Regions from separate parts of the Ochrobactrum sp. P6BSIII genome, predicted to be linked through region 2. Evidence: predicted binding sites of a transcription regulator. Region 2 holds the regulator's gene; the other holds the start of a gene.
What was found. The regulator LexA, encoded in region 2, represses DNA repair genes until DNA is damaged. The targets are predictions, from matches to a motif close to TGTTCNNNNTGTGTTCNG.
Positions count from the first base shown of each region.

Region 1: the regulator LexA is predicted to act here: its motif matches at 3,538-3,555, upstream of parE (DNA topoisomerase IV subunit B).

Region 1 covers NZ_JACGXB010000002.1:314,228-321,567, forward strand. Annotated here, with positions in the region: gene gatA (Asp-tRNA(Asn)/Glu-tRNA(Gln) amidotransferase subunit GatA) at 1-450, shown strand, start outside; gene FHW00_RS03840 (GNAT family N-acetyltransferase) at 498-929, shown strand; gene FHW00_RS03845 (hypothetical protein) at 1,006-1,188, shown strand; gene parE (DNA topoisomerase IV subunit B) at 1,288-3,408, opposite strand; gene FHW00_RS03855 (DMT family transporter) at 3,726-4,652, shown strand; gene lipB (lipoyl(octanoyl) transferase LipB) at 4,656-5,390, opposite strand; gene FHW00_RS03865 (GGDEF domain-containing protein) at 5,471-6,973, opposite strand; gene FHW00_RS03870 (BA14K family protein) at 7,296-7,340, shown strand, end outside.
Region 2 covers NZ_JACGXB010000020.1:8,721-16,060, forward strand. Annotated here, with positions in the region: gene FHW00_RS21395 (ComEC/Rec2 family competence protein) at 147-2,693, shown strand; gene lexA (transcriptional repressor LexA) at 2,795-3,523, opposite strand; gene FHW00_RS21405 (molybdopterin molybdotransferase MoeA) at 3,764-4,981, opposite strand; gene moaC (cyclic pyranopterin monophosphate synthase MoaC) at 5,018-5,503, opposite strand; gene trpC (indole-3-glycerol phosphate synthase TrpC) at 5,508-6,308, opposite strand; gene trpD (anthranilate phosphoribosyltransferase) at 6,325-7,340, opposite strand, start outside.

The DNA.
Region 1 (7,340 bases), on a different contig from region 2:
GACATGTACGAGCAGACCCGCGCAGCTGGCTTCGGCAAGGAAGTGAAGCGCCGTATCGTTATTGGCACCTATGTGCTGTCGGCTGGCTATTACGACGCCTATTATCTGCGCGCCCAGAAGGTTCGCACGCTGATCAAGAAAGACTTCGAAGACGTTTTCGCCAAGGGCGTGCACGCTATCCTCACGCCTGCGACGCCGTCGGCTGCATTTGGTCTTGCTGATGAAGACCTCGCCAACGATCCGGTCAAGATGTACCTCAATGACATCTTCACTGTCACGGTGAACATGGCCGGTCTTCCAGGCATCGCCGTACCTGCCGGTATCAACGAGCATGGCCTGCCGCTCGGCCTTCAGCTGATCGGTCGCCCGTTCGAGGAAGAAACGCTGTTTCAGGCAGCCCATGCCATTGAGCAGGCTGCCGGGCGCTTCACCCCGGCCAAATGGTGGTAAAAGTAGATACTTCAATTCGCCGGGGCTTCCCCGGCGAATTTGTTTCCATGGCTGCTCTTGCGGTCAGGGCATGGGAAATTCCTGCAAAGACAGGTCCCTTAAGCGATCAACGTCGTGCAGAGCTGGAAGCTAACTTCCTTGGTTATCTGCATGAAAATGCCGATGGCGTTCTTTTAGCGGAAGCAAACGGGAAAATTCTCGGCTGGGGCGCACGAATTCCCAGCAGCAACTATATTGCCGATCTCTGGATCGATCCGCCGTATCATGGGCAGGGTATCGGTGGGTGCATTCTTGATACGCTGATGGCGCAAATTCTGCTCGACGGTTTCGATGCCGCAACGATCGGTACGCATGCCGATAATCTTCCCGCCATTGGTCTCTACGAGAAAATGGGCTTCCGTATCGAGTGGCGGGGCGAGGAAGCCTCTGTCAGCATGGGGCGCGTCGTTGAAAAAGTGCGCATGCGCGCAACGTTTTAAACCATCGTTGGTTGCCGAACAGTCCCACGCGCCTATCCTTCTAGAAAGAACCAGATTTTAGAAGAGGAGGGCTATCATGTGGATCATGCTGACGGATGTGAGCGGCGAAAAACTCGCAATCAATTTCAACCACGTTCTGTCTTACAATGCCTATGGCACCGGCACCCGCATTCTGACGATGAGTGCGGATCAGACTTTCTTCGTCAAAGAATCGCTGGAAGATATCGAGTCGCGACTGGGTATCGACGCGAAAGCATAAACATCAGTCTTTTCAAATCATTGGAATATCAGGCTCAGATATGAAAAGAGCGGCGGCGGGCCGGAACCAGCGCACCGCTCTATCCATGTTGAGCGTCGTCTAGATGTCGAGTTCTTCCACGAAAGCGGCGCGATCCGTGATGAAGCGGAAGCGGGCTTCCGGCTTGGTGCCCATCAGTTCATCGACCGTATTGCGGGTTTCATCGATATAGTCTTCATCCACCTGCACCCGCAGCAGCGTGCGCTTCTTCGGGTCCATCGTGGTTTCCTTCAACTGCTCGGCACGCATTTCGCCGAGGCCTTTGAAGCGACCGATTTCCACTTTGCCGCGCCCGGTAAACATGGTGCGCATCAGCTCGTCTTTATGAGCTTCGTCGCGCGCATAAGCCGTCTTGCCGCCCTGGCTCAGGCGGTAAAGCGGCGGCACGGCCAGATACAGATGGCCGTTGCGGATCAATTCCGGCATTTCCTGATAGAAGAAGGTGATCAGCAGCGATGCGATATGCGCGCCGTCCACGTCAGCATCGGTCATGATGATCACGCGATCATAGCGCAGATCATCTTCGCGATAATTCTTCCGCGTGCCGCTGCCCAGCGCCTGAATGAGATCGGCAATCTGCTGGTTGGCGGTCAGCTTTTCACGACCCGCACTGGCGACGTTGAGAATCTTGCCCCGCAGCGGCAGGATTGCCTGTGTGGCGCGGTTACGCGCCTGCTTGGCAGAACCGCCTGCCGAGTCACCTTCGACGATGAACAATTCTGCGCCAGCAGCAGCATTTTGCGTGCAATCGGCGAGCTTGCCGGGCAGGCGCAGCTTGCGCGTTGCGCTTTTGCGGACGGTTTCCTTTTCCTGACGACGGCGCAGTCGTTCTTCCGCCCGATCCACGACCCAGTCGAGCAGGCGCGAGGCCTCCTGCGGCGAGGCGGCAAGCCAATGGTCGAACGGATCGCGGATCGCGTTTTCCACGATGCGCTGCGCTTCCACCGTCGCAAGCTTGTCCTTGGTCTGACCGACGAATTCCGGCTCGCGGATAAACACCGACAACATGCCCGCTGCCGACACCATGACGTCATCCGTCGTGATGATCGAAGCCCGCTTGTTATTGGTCAGCTCCGCATAGCCCTTAAGACCGCGCGTCAGCGCGATGCGCAAGCCAGCTTCATGCGTGCCGCCGTCCGCGGTCGGAATCGTATTACAATAAGAATGAACAAAGCCGTCGCCGCCGAACCACGTGACCGCCCATTCGACCGCGCCATGTCCGCCCTGCTTTTCGGTCTTGCCGGCAAAAAGCTCGCGGGTGACCTGATGTTCCTTGCCGAGCGATGCCTGAAGATAATCCTTCAGACCACCGGGAAAGTGGAATACGGCCTTTTCAGGCGTTTCCTTTTTCGGATCGAGCAGCGACGGATCGCAGTTCCAGCGGATTTCAACGCCGCCGAACAGATAGGCCTTCGACCGTGCCATGCGATACAGCCGGTGCGGATCGAAATGAGCCGCCTTGCCGAAAATATCCGGGTCCGGATGAAAGCGAACACGCGTGCCGCGGCGATTGTGTACTTCGCCTGCATCTTCCAGCCCGCCCTGCGGAATACCGCGCGAAAAGCGCTGGCGATAAAGGCGACGGTTGCGCGCGACTTCCACTTCAAGCACGTCGGATAGCGCATTGACCACCGAAACGCCGACGCCGTGCAGGCCGCCCGATGTTTCGTAGGCCTTGCCGTCAAACTTGCCGCCGGCATGCAGCTTGGTCATGATGACTTCGAGCGTGGATTTTCCCGGCACCTGCGGGTGCTCGTCAACCGGAATGCCGCGCCCATTATCAGAAACGGTGATGAAACCTTCGGCATCGAGGCTGACTTCGATGAAGTTTGCATGTCCTGCAACGGCTTCGTCCATCGAGTTATCGATGACTTCCGCGAACAGGTGATGCAGCGCCTTTTCATCGGTGCCGCCGATATACATGCCGGGGCGCAGACGTACCGGCTCCAGCCCTTCGAGAACGCGAATGGACGAGGCGTTGTAATCATCGCCGCCGGATGACACTGGTGGCGCCTTGGTCGTGACCGGCTTTGCGGCCTGTGGAGCAGGTGCGGAAGGCAACGGCGTCGCCACAGGCGGTGCGACGGGTTGAGGCGCGGCGCTCTTTTCCGTACGCCGTTCCACCTGCCGCTCCCGGGCGTTATTCACCACTCTTGAAAAGAGATCGTTGCTGTCGTCCATCTTTGCCCGATAAGCTCTCTGTCAGAATTTCAGGAAGGACCATGCGGCTTGGCGCCTGAGCATGGACCGAAAATATACTGTCTGCGAATCATCTGAATGATGCCATGCGCAGCCATGAAAGGCGAATGAAGTTCGCCTTACGTTCCACTTTCGCACGGCTTTATCAAAGGTTTTCGTGTGATCTCTGGTCGGTTTGCACCAGAAACAAGGCGAAAGTCAAACAAGCGACTGTCCATTCGACAAATAAGGTGGAAACGCATTTGTCATTCGCATAGAGCGGATGAACAAGCATCCATAGCAAACGAGTGAGTGGGGAAATGCAGGGCAGCGCGACAGGCGGCATAGAAGCGCATGTAAAAGGCATGGCCATTATGGTCGTGTCCGTCTTGATGCTGCCGCTGATGGACGCCATCGGCAAATGGTTGGCCATGATGGACAATATGCCCCCGGCAACTGTCACTTTCATGCGCTTTTTCGTACAAAGCCTGCTGATGTTCCTCATTCTTCTTGCAGCAGGTGGTGGTGTGGCGGCACTTCGCACACACCATCTCGCGGGAAACCTCATACGTGGCGTACTGATGGGATTCGGCGGCCTGTGTTTCTTTACAGCGGTCAAATATATGCCGTTGGCTGACGCCATGGCCGTGTTCTTCGCAGAGCCGCTCATCCTCACGCTGCTTTCGGCGATCTTCCTCAAGGAGAAAGTCGGCTGGCGGCGGTTCAGCGCGGTCGGCATCGGCCTCATCGGTACGATGATCGTCATTCAGCCAAGCTTCGAGATTTTCGGCGCAGTCTCGCTGCTGCCGCTGGCGACGGCAGTGACATTCGCGATTTATCTGATCCTGAACCGTAAACTCGGCGCGAAGGAAAGCCCGCTCGTCATGCAGTTTTATGCCGGTATTGGCGGATGGATGTTTGCAGGCCTTGCCATGCTCGTTGGTCCGTCCATGGGGTTCGCGGACCTTAGCTTTGGTCTGCCGCAGAGCTTCCAACCCTGGCTGCTATTGCTGATTCTGGGCACTATCGGCACGGTCAGTCACCTGATGGTCGTGCATGCCTTCAAGCTGGCGCCAGCCTCGATGCTAGCCCCGTTCCAGTATCTAGAAATCGTGAACGCGGTTCTGGTTGGGCTTATCGTCTTCGGTGATTTTCCGACGCCGTCCAAATGGTTCGGCATCGCAATCATCATCGGTTCAGGCTTCTATGTGTTCATGCGCGAGCGCAAGCTGAAGGTCGAAGCCTGACGCTTACTTTATTGCGCGTGGCCCGAAGACGTTTTCAAAGGCCTTGCCAAGCGCCACGTCCATATCGCCCAAGGTTACCGGCAAGCCTAGATCGACGAGGCTGGTGACGCCGTGCTCTGAAATACCGCATGGTACGATGCCGCCGTAGTGGCCGAGATTCGGCTCGACATTGATGGCGATGCCGTGAAAGCTGACCCAGCGACGCAGGCGAATGCCTATGGCGGCAATCTTGTCCTCGCACATATCGCCATTGGCAAGCCGCGGCTTTTCAGGGCGCATCACCCAGACACCGACGCGATCTTCGCGGCGTTCGCCTTTCACGTTGAATTCGGCGAGGCTTTCAATAATCCATTGTTCCAATGCCGCCACGAAAGCGCGTACATCTTCGCGACGGCGCTTCAGGTCCAGCATCACATAGGCCACACGCTGGCCGGGACCGTGATAGGTATATTCGCCACCGCGCCCCGTGTTGAACACTGGCAGGCTGTCGGGCGTCAGCAGATCTTCCGCCCGCGCGCTCGTACCAGCCGTATAAAGGGGAGGGTGCTCCACCAGCCAGACAAGTTCATTCGTCGTGCCTTCACGAATGGCCTGCACCCGCGCTTCCATGAAGGCGAGAGCGTCTTCGTAATCGGTAAGGCCGTCCGCCACCAGCCATTCCACCGGCGGCGCATCAGCGTCCACAGGCAGAAACTGCACATTGAGCGTGTCTCGTTGCGGCTTGGATGAACTATCCATGAGTGGAGCAGTGTTGGTCATGATGGGAGCATATGGCGGTTTTCAGTGACCGTTTCCAGATGTCAAAATGCCTCTGCTCTTCACTGAACCGCGAGCGGCACTTCGGTTTCGCACCGGTTGCGGCCAGACTGTTTGGCCCGATAGAGCGCCTGATCAGCTGCATCGACCAGATGCGTATAATCGGGATGGCCGTTGAAAGTCGCAATGCCGATGGAAAGTGTCACCGTATCCACCGCACCATTGGTCAGGTTGAACTTCTGTTGCTGCACCAGCTCGCGCAGCTCTTCACCGATAGCCAAGGCCCTGTGTTCATCGGTTTCGACAAGCGCGACGAGAAATTCCTCGCCGCCATAGCGGAAGACAAAATCTCCCGGGCGGCAATGCGCCAGTATAGTTTCCGCGACCTGCTGCAATATGGCGTCGCCGCCGCCATGCCCATGGGTGTCATTGATGCGTTTGAAGTGATCGATATCAACCATCAGAATGCTGAGATCGAGGCCCTTCTGCGAAGCCATGCGGATTTCACGCGTCAAAATGGGCGGCAGGAAACGGCGGTTCAGGGCGCGCGTCAGCGGGTCACGACCGGTTTCCATCGTTGCGGCGGCCTGAAACAGTTCCGCCAGCAGAAACTTTGCTTCGCCAATTCTGGTCTGGAACTCCGCCATGATCGCCGCAAGCCCGGCGGGGTCACTTTTGCGGGCTGTATTCAGGTTGGGCAACAGTTCATAATCTATCTGATTGACGGTCTGGCGCAGGCGCTCAAGTGTCGTCGAACCTGAAAACAACATGTCAGCCTTGTGCTGCAGCCAAAGGCCGAAATCCGAGCTGCCGAGCGAGAGCAGGGGGCTGTCGCTGTTCCCATAAAGATTGAACAGTAAGGACTGGCTCCATTCCATCAGGGCAGCGCGCTGTGATTCTCGCTCGAGCGGAATGTCGTGGCTCAGCGTGAAGGCGCGATATGCTTCGTCTGTCTGGGCGCTTTTGCGCGCATCTTTCACGAAGGCCTGACTCATGATCTCGATGGCGATATCGACCGCATTGCTGACATGCACGATCAATCGCGCCAGCGCATCACGCTCCAGAACACTGCCTTTCAACTGCCGAATGATTTCATTCTTCAGCAGTCGCGCGCCTTGCATGACAATGTGGATCGGCACCTGAATGCGGGCGTGAACCTCGCCGATCTTGCGTTGTTCCTGAACGAAAGCCGCGACATCGGTGGGACGGCTTACCAGGAGGTGCACAAGCCAGTCGCTGAGCGAATGTTGCAGGCGGTCATGAACGATGGTCTGGGACAGAAAGGCTGCGGCTTCGCGGTTTTGCATCAGACGGCTGTAGAAAATTTCCACAAAACTCTGCTTGTGCTGCTCGACAAGCTCCGACAAAAGCCGGGATTGGTTGTCGGAAAGATTGGATACGAGCTCTACCCATTCCTCTTCCGTCGCACCAAGGCCTGTTTGAGAACCCCACCGCGTTGCATCATTCAACAAGGCCGCACCACCCATATCCAAAATCTCGCAATATGCTGCGTATTTCCAGCAACCATCGATAACCGGCCAGAGACCGATTAAAATTGGGAGCAAGATTCAGCAGCTTTCCCTAGGCTCTATAAAGCGCGTCGAGCGGAACTCAATGCTTTATGTGGTCGCTGTGCGAATTTTGAAATCCGAGGCAATTTAGGCGTTTGTCGGTGTGATTCTGACCTGTGAGTGCCGAAGAAGCTGCAGCTCCATTGTTGTTGCGCATAAAATTAGCTGGATTCCCGGTTTCATATTTCATCGCAACCTACTGAAATATAATAATATATCTATGCCAGACTTGAAATGCATACCTGTTGCGAACCATATTCAGGGTGCATTCATGTGGGAGACTTCATGATGCATGCACCTGAAAAGGAGAAGCATAATGAAGAGCAACTTCACAAGTTTTTGGTCTGGCAAGGCATTGCTG
Region 2 (7,340 bases):
ATAACGAAACCCTCTCGATTTCGACTGGCGTTCATGTAGCATAGGCAGCACTACGCGCAAGGGCTTCGCGTTTGTTTCGGCGCCTTGCGGCATTGTTCTTTTGGGGTATTTCGACAAAAAGACCTTTTTTGCAGTCAGGCGGGGGCATGACGCGCTTAGGTGATATGGCCAAGGCTTCGGATGAGGCCAATGAGCGGGCGCTTGTCAAAAGCCTGCCCGATGGCCTGACGTGTTCTTATCTTCCAGAACCGTGGCCTGAACCCACAACCGCGCCTGCCGATCATGATGGCCAAAATCAGCCGCCTGACGTTCAACCAACCGGCTGGCGCGACACCGTTGCCGACATGGCGCGGAGAACTCCCGCTGCTTTCGCGGAAGCCATCCATCTCGAAACGGCGCGCGGAATTTTCTTTCTGCTGATTCCGATTTTCAGCGGATTGGGTGCGGTGATCTATTTCACTTTCTCCTTCGAACCTGATTGGACGCCCATTCTGGCCTTACTGGTCGGGCTGGTTATCATTCGCATACTGATGCGGAAGCACTTCTTTGCCGGGCAGGTGCTGACATTGGCAGTTGCTTTCCAGCTTGGTCTTGTGAGCGGCAAATGGGAAACCGTACGCATGGCAACGCCGATGCTCGGTTCCGATGTGTCGACGCGTGTCACTGGCCGGGTTGTTGCACTGGATGCACAGGATAATGGAAGCTGGCGTATCACACTGGATTTGCTGACAACAGAACGCCCGACACTGCGCTTTTCACCGACACGTATTCGCATCAATGCGCGAGATATACCGGCGGATACATCGATCGGTGGCGGATTGACCGGCTTTGCGCGGTTGCGGGTGCCGTCAGGCCCGGTGCGTCCGGGCAATTACGACTTTTCCTTCCATGCCTATTTCAACGGTATCGGAGCAAACGGGTTCTTTCTGGGAAATCCGAAGACGGCAAATGTTCCGCCACAGACAAGTCTGACGGCAGAAATCAGCGAATGGATTGCCTTGCTCCGCGTGCGCGTGTCGGAACGGGTCGAGGAGGTGATCGGCGGTGAAGATGGCAATGTCACCGCCGCATTGATCGCCGGTACGCGCGGTGGCATCAGCGAGGAGACCAATGAGGACCTTCGCAAGGCCGGTCTGGCGCATATTCTCTCAATATCAGGTCTGCACATGGCGCTGGCGGCGGGTGTCGTGATGTTTGCTCTCAGGTCTGCCTTTGCGCTCTTTCCAGCCTTCAGCGTCCGGCACCCGGTCAAGAAATATGCCGCTTTCCTGTCGTTGCTAAGCTGCACGTTCTATCTCGCCATGTCTGGTGCCGACGTTGCAGCCCAGCGCAGCTATGTGATGATCGCCGTCATGCTTAGCGCATTGCTGTTTGACCGCGCTGCACTCAGCATGCGCAATGTGGCAGTCGCCGGTGTGGTGACAATAGCAATCTCACCGCATGAAATACTCGGGCCGAGTTTCCAGATGTCCTATTCGGCAACGGCGGCGCTGATTGCTGGCTATGCGTGGTGGGGAGCGCGTAAAGCCAAAAAATTGCAGCATGTGGAGAGGCGTGCGGCTTCGCCAGCGGCCGGTTTGCCAATGAAGGTTGTTAAATCAGCTATTGCTGCTGCCGGGACATCGCTTGTGGCAGGAATTGCGAGCGGCATTTTCGCCGCCTATCATTTCAACAATACCGCACCGTTCGGGCTGATCGGCAATGTGCTGGCCGATCCGGTGATCGCCACACTGGTCATGCCTTTTTCCGTTCTGGGCCTCGTATTGATGCCACTTGGCCTAGATTGGCTGCCATTGACCATTGCCGGGTCTGGTATCTGGATTGTCCGCACCCTTGCGAGCATGATCGCGTCATGGTCGCCTGATGGCAATCCGGGAGCGATGCCGATAGCAGCGCTCGCATTCTGGACCATAGCGCTCGTGATCGCTGTATTGTTCACAACGCGATTCAAGATTCTGGCGTTACTATTTGTTTTGGCGGGATTTATTGCCTTCGTGCACGAGCCGTTTCCAGATGTTGTGATATCCGAAGATGCAAAGCTGGTTGGGGTTCGTCTGCCCGATGGGCGTTTTGCTGTGAACCGCGACAGGCCGTCAAAGTTCACAATAGACAACTGGAAAACAGCCTATCTCGCAACGCAATTCCTGATACCACAGCACGCAAAAGACAGGCTTCGCGGAATACCGACTGACGGCTTTATCTGCGAAGACGAATTATGCGCGATTACATTACGCGATGGGCGTGTACTGGCCTATACGGCTGATCCTGCCGTTCAGGACGTCGCTTGCGATGTCGGTGATATCGTTATCCTCGCGATAGCCGGGAAAATACCGGGATGTGCACATCAAAAGAGGCTCGTCATCAACCGCCGTGATCTGGCGTTGCGAGGCACAGTGGAGATGAGACTTGGCGACAAGAAAGACACGACCGGCAATTCTATCGTGGCTCTTGCTGGCGATCTGACGTCCGTAAACGACAGCACACCTCAGCGGCGCAATTTTACCGATCCGCGTTATGACGACAGGCTAGCTTTCGCCATCGATGAGCCACGGCGTCCGTGGCATCTGTTCCGGCTCTATTCGCGCGCGGCACGTGGCTTACCTGATCGGGAATATAAGAAGAAGCAGCCTACTCAAAAGGCAGAAACGCAATGCCTGGCCACTGACGATCAGGGGCCGGGCAGATGCGAATGATAATAGTGTTTTGAGCGCGTTGCAATTCAACTAGTCGGCGGTTCAAGCCGCATTTTGCGCATGTCCGTCCGAAAACGCGGTTCCATTTTCGGACCTAACGATCAGTACCGGCGGATCAATCCGACCAGCTTGCCCTGCACGCGAACGCGGTCTGGGCCGAAGATACGTGTTTCATAAGCTGGGTTTGCGGCTTCAAGCGCAATAGATGCGCCCTTGCGGCGGAACCGCTTCAAGGTTGCTTCTTCATCATCAACCAGTGCGACAACGATTTCACCCGGGTTGGCGATATCGCCGCGCTTGATGATGACTGTATCGCCATCGAAAATCCCGGCTTCGATCATCGAGTCGCCCTTGACCTCCAGCGCATAATGTTCGCCCGCACCAATCATCTCCGGGGGGAGGCTGAGCGAATGCGTCTGGCTTTGAATGGCTGAGATCGGCACACCGGCGGCGATGCGACCCATGACCGGTACCGATACGGTCGCCGAAACATCATCATTGGTCGCAACAGGTGCGGAGCGTAACGGCTGCACCGGTGCAGGAGGGGCCTTGCCCAGGCTGCCTTCGATGACGCTCGGCGCAAATTTCTTCTGCGCGTTCAGTCCCGGTGCAATCGAATCCGGCAGGCGAAGCACTTCCAGCGCACGTGCCCGGTTCGGCAGCCTGCGAATGAAGCCCCGTTCTTCCAGAGCGGTGATCAGCCGATGAATGCCCGACTTGGAAGCAAGGTCGAGCGCTTCCTTCATTTCGTCAAAAGATGGCGGAATACCTGTTTCTTTCAGACGATCATGAATGAACAGCAGAAGCTCGTGCTGCTTACGGGTCAACATGCGCGACACCCTCCGACCAGATAAGAATCGAGAAAAACAAAACCAGAACGAACACTATATGTTCCAGTCTTGTTCTGCAATGGTTTTAAAATGATTAACGGGCTGGCGGCTTGTTGCCGGAACGTTCACAGGGCCCCGTGACGGGCCGGTCCTTATCCAAGGAAGCGTTTTATTTTCAATCCATTGTGGCTTTTGCTTCGCGTTGTTTCGAGGCAGCAAAAGTGACCATTCTGGTGCTTTTTAACGTAGCATAAGCACGCGGCACGAACTGCCTGCATCTGCTGCCGGGGCATTTTCGTCACGAATGAGCAATGCATTGGAGCCGACGAGGGCTGTCAGCATGGACGAATCCTGTACTGGAAATGGTGTTGCCAGCAGCGTTCCATCGCTTTGCGATTCGACCGTGGCGCGTACAAAATCGCGCCGATGGTCATTGGCAGGCATCGCCTGACCGAGTTTCGCAGGGCGGATATCTGCCGTCAGATCGGTGCCTGCAAGTTTCGCGATCAGCGGGCGAAGAAAAACGAGGCTGCAAACGAGGCTTGAAACCGGGTTTCCGGGCAGGCCTATCACATGGACGGTGCTGCCGTCGACAGTCTTGCGCCCGTACATAAGTGGTTTTCCGGGACGCATGGCGATTTTCCAGAAACCGAGATCGACACCGCAATTGCGTAGAGCACTATGCATGTAATCGCGATCACCGACCGATGCGCCGCCAACGGTCACCAGAATATCGGTTCCACTGTTCAGAGCGCTGGCAATAGCCGATTCAATCTGTGTCGGATCGTCCGGAATGATGCCCATATCTTCGGAGTAGCCGCCAGCGCGGCGCACGATTTCGGCAATGCCCACACTGTTCGAAGCGACGATCTGGTCCGGTCCGGTCGTGGCTCCGGGCGGAACAAGTTCATCGCCGGTAGCCAATATGGAAATGCGCGGTTTGCGAAACACATCGAGCGATGGATTGCCGCTTGCAGCAGCCAGTGACAGGGCGGGTGCGTCCAGTTCGCGACCGACCGGTATGACGGTCTTGCCGGGAGCAAAATCGAGACCGGCCCGGCGGATATGCCGTCCGGGTTCGATGCCTTCCAGAATGGTCAGCTGATCGCCGGAACGTTCGGTATGTTCCTGAATGACAATCGTATCAGCGGCTTCAGGTATCGGCGCGCCGGTGAAAATGCGCACGGCCTGTCCGGGCAGCAGGGAGCCTTCGAAACGCTTGCCAGCAGCGGATTCACCGATAATGGTCAACTGAAGGGGATAGGCGATTTCTGCAGGCGCTATCAGCGCATAGCCATCCATGGCCGAGCAGTCGAAAGGTGGTTGCAGGAAACGGGCCTCGACGGCGCGGGCAACAACGCGCCCGCCAGCTTCATTCAGCGTAAGAGTTTCAAGGCCATGCGGTTCTGCGGAGGAGAGTATACGCGCCAGAGCATCTTCGACCGGGAGAAGGGACATCGTATTTCCTCTCGAACTCAGTTTTGTGAGGCCGCTTCAGACCTTCCAGTCGCCGGACTTGCCACCGCTCTTTTCCACAACGCGAATATTGCCGATTTCCATATGGCGATCGACAGCCTTGGCCATGTCATAGATCGTCAGGCACGTCACGGAAACGGCTGTGAGCGCTTCCATTTCAACGCCAGTGCGGCCGTTCAGTTTGGCAAGCGCACGCACGCGCAGACCGGGCAATGCGTGATCCGGGACTATATCCACCGCGACCTTGCTCAGCATGAGTGGATGGCAAAGCGGAATGAGGTCGGCGGTTCTTTTCGCAGCCATGATGCCTGCAAGACGCGCTGTGCCGATCACATCGCCCTTGGCTGCATCGCCCGCCAGAATGAGCGCCAGCGTTTCCGGTTTCATGGTCACGCTGCCTTCGGCAACGGCCTGCCGCTCCGTCTCATCCTTGGCGCCGACATCCACCATATTGGCAGCGCCGGTCTGGTCGAGATGGGTGAGCTTGGCCGCATCCGAGGTCATGACATTAAGCCTTGCCGGTCAGAAGCTCGCGCGTGGCGGCGGCAACATCGTCCTTGCGCATCAGGCTTTCGCCGATGAGGAACGTGCCGATGCCGGACTTTTCCAGACGCAGGCAATCGTCATGGGTGAAGATGCCGCTTTCGCCAACCAGCAGACGGTCGGCAGGGGCCGTTTTCGACAGGCGTTCGGAAACGGTCAGGCTGACTTCAAACGTGCGTAGGTTGCGATTGTTGACGCCCAGCAGACGCGAAGAAAGCTTGAGCGCACGTTCCATTTCGGCCTCGTCATGCACTTCGAGGAGCGCATCCATACCGAGTTCGAAAGCGGTTTCTTCCAGTGCCCTGGCCAGATCGTCATCGACGCTTGCGAGGATGATCAGAATGCAGTCCGCACCCCAGCTGCGCGCTTCATAGACCTGATAGGTGTCGAACAGGAAATCCTTGCGCAAAGCAGGCAGGCTGCATGCTTCTCGCGCTGCCATCAGGAATTCCGGCGCGCCCTGGAAGGATGGCGTATCGGTCAGAACTGAAAGGCAGGCAGCGCCACCGTCTTCATAGGCTTTTGCCAGTGCTGGCGGATTGAAATCCGGGCGGATCAAACCTTTGGAAGGGCTGGCCTTCTTGATTTCAGCGATCAGTGCAAACTGATCGGCTGCACGTTTCGCTTCAAGCGCCTTGAGAAAACCGCGTGGTGCGGCCTGATCCTTGGCGCGCGCCTTCAGGTCTTCAACCGTGTGACACGCCTTGGCAGCAGCGATTTCCTCGCGCTTATAGACTTCGATCTTACGGAGAATGTCGGTGGACATGATGCGCTTCCTCTCGTCAGACTGTCTTGTCGTTTGAGACAGCGATTACTTTTTGCAAAACGGCCAATGCCGCGCCGCTATCAATGGAATGGGCTGCCTGAGCGATGCCGTCCTTCAGATCCTCGGCCTTGCCTGCGATCACGAGCGCAGCGGCGGAGTTGAGAAGCACGATGTCGCGATAGGCGTTCTTGGCGCCTTCGAGAACGGCGATCAGCGCCTTGGCGTTCTCCGCAGCATCGCCACCTTTCAGCTCTTCCGGCTTGCAACGGCGTAAACCGACTTCCTCAGGCGTGATTGTGAACGTGCGGACAGTGCCGTTTTCAAGCGCCGCGATCTGCGTGGTGCCAGCGGTGGTCATCTCATCAAGGCCGTCGCCATAGACGACCCAGACGGCTTCCATGCCAAGCTCGTTGAGCACATGCGCCAGAGGCTCAACCCACTGGGCCGCAAATACGCCCAAAAGCTGGCGCTTCACGCTTGCCGGGTTGGCGAGCGGTCCAAGTATGTTGAAAATCGTGCGCGTTCCAAGCTCGACGCGGGAAGGGCCGACGTGGCGCATGGCGGAATGGTGCATCGGGGCGAACATGAAGCCGAGACCGGCTTCCCGGGCGCTACGGCCGATTGTTTCCGCATCGGCTTCGATATTGACGCCAAGTGCGGCAAGCGTGTCTGCAGCGCCGGAGCGCGAGGACAGGGCGCGGTTGCCGTGCTTCGCGACCGGTACGCCAGCGCCAGCCACGACGAAGGCCGAGCAGGACGAAACATTATAGGAACCGGACTGATCGCCGCCCGTGCCGACAATGTCGATGGCGTTTGAAGGGGCGACGACCGGCAGCATGCGCGACCGCATGGAAGCGACTGCGCCGACGATTTCCGGCACGGTTTCGCCACGCACGCGCAAAGCCATCAGAAAGCCGCCGATCTGCGAAGGCGTTGCCTGACCGGACATCATGATGTCGAACGCGGCCTTGGAATCCTCCTGCGACAGTGGTTCGCCGGAGGCCGCTTTCGCGATGTATGGTTTCAGATCAG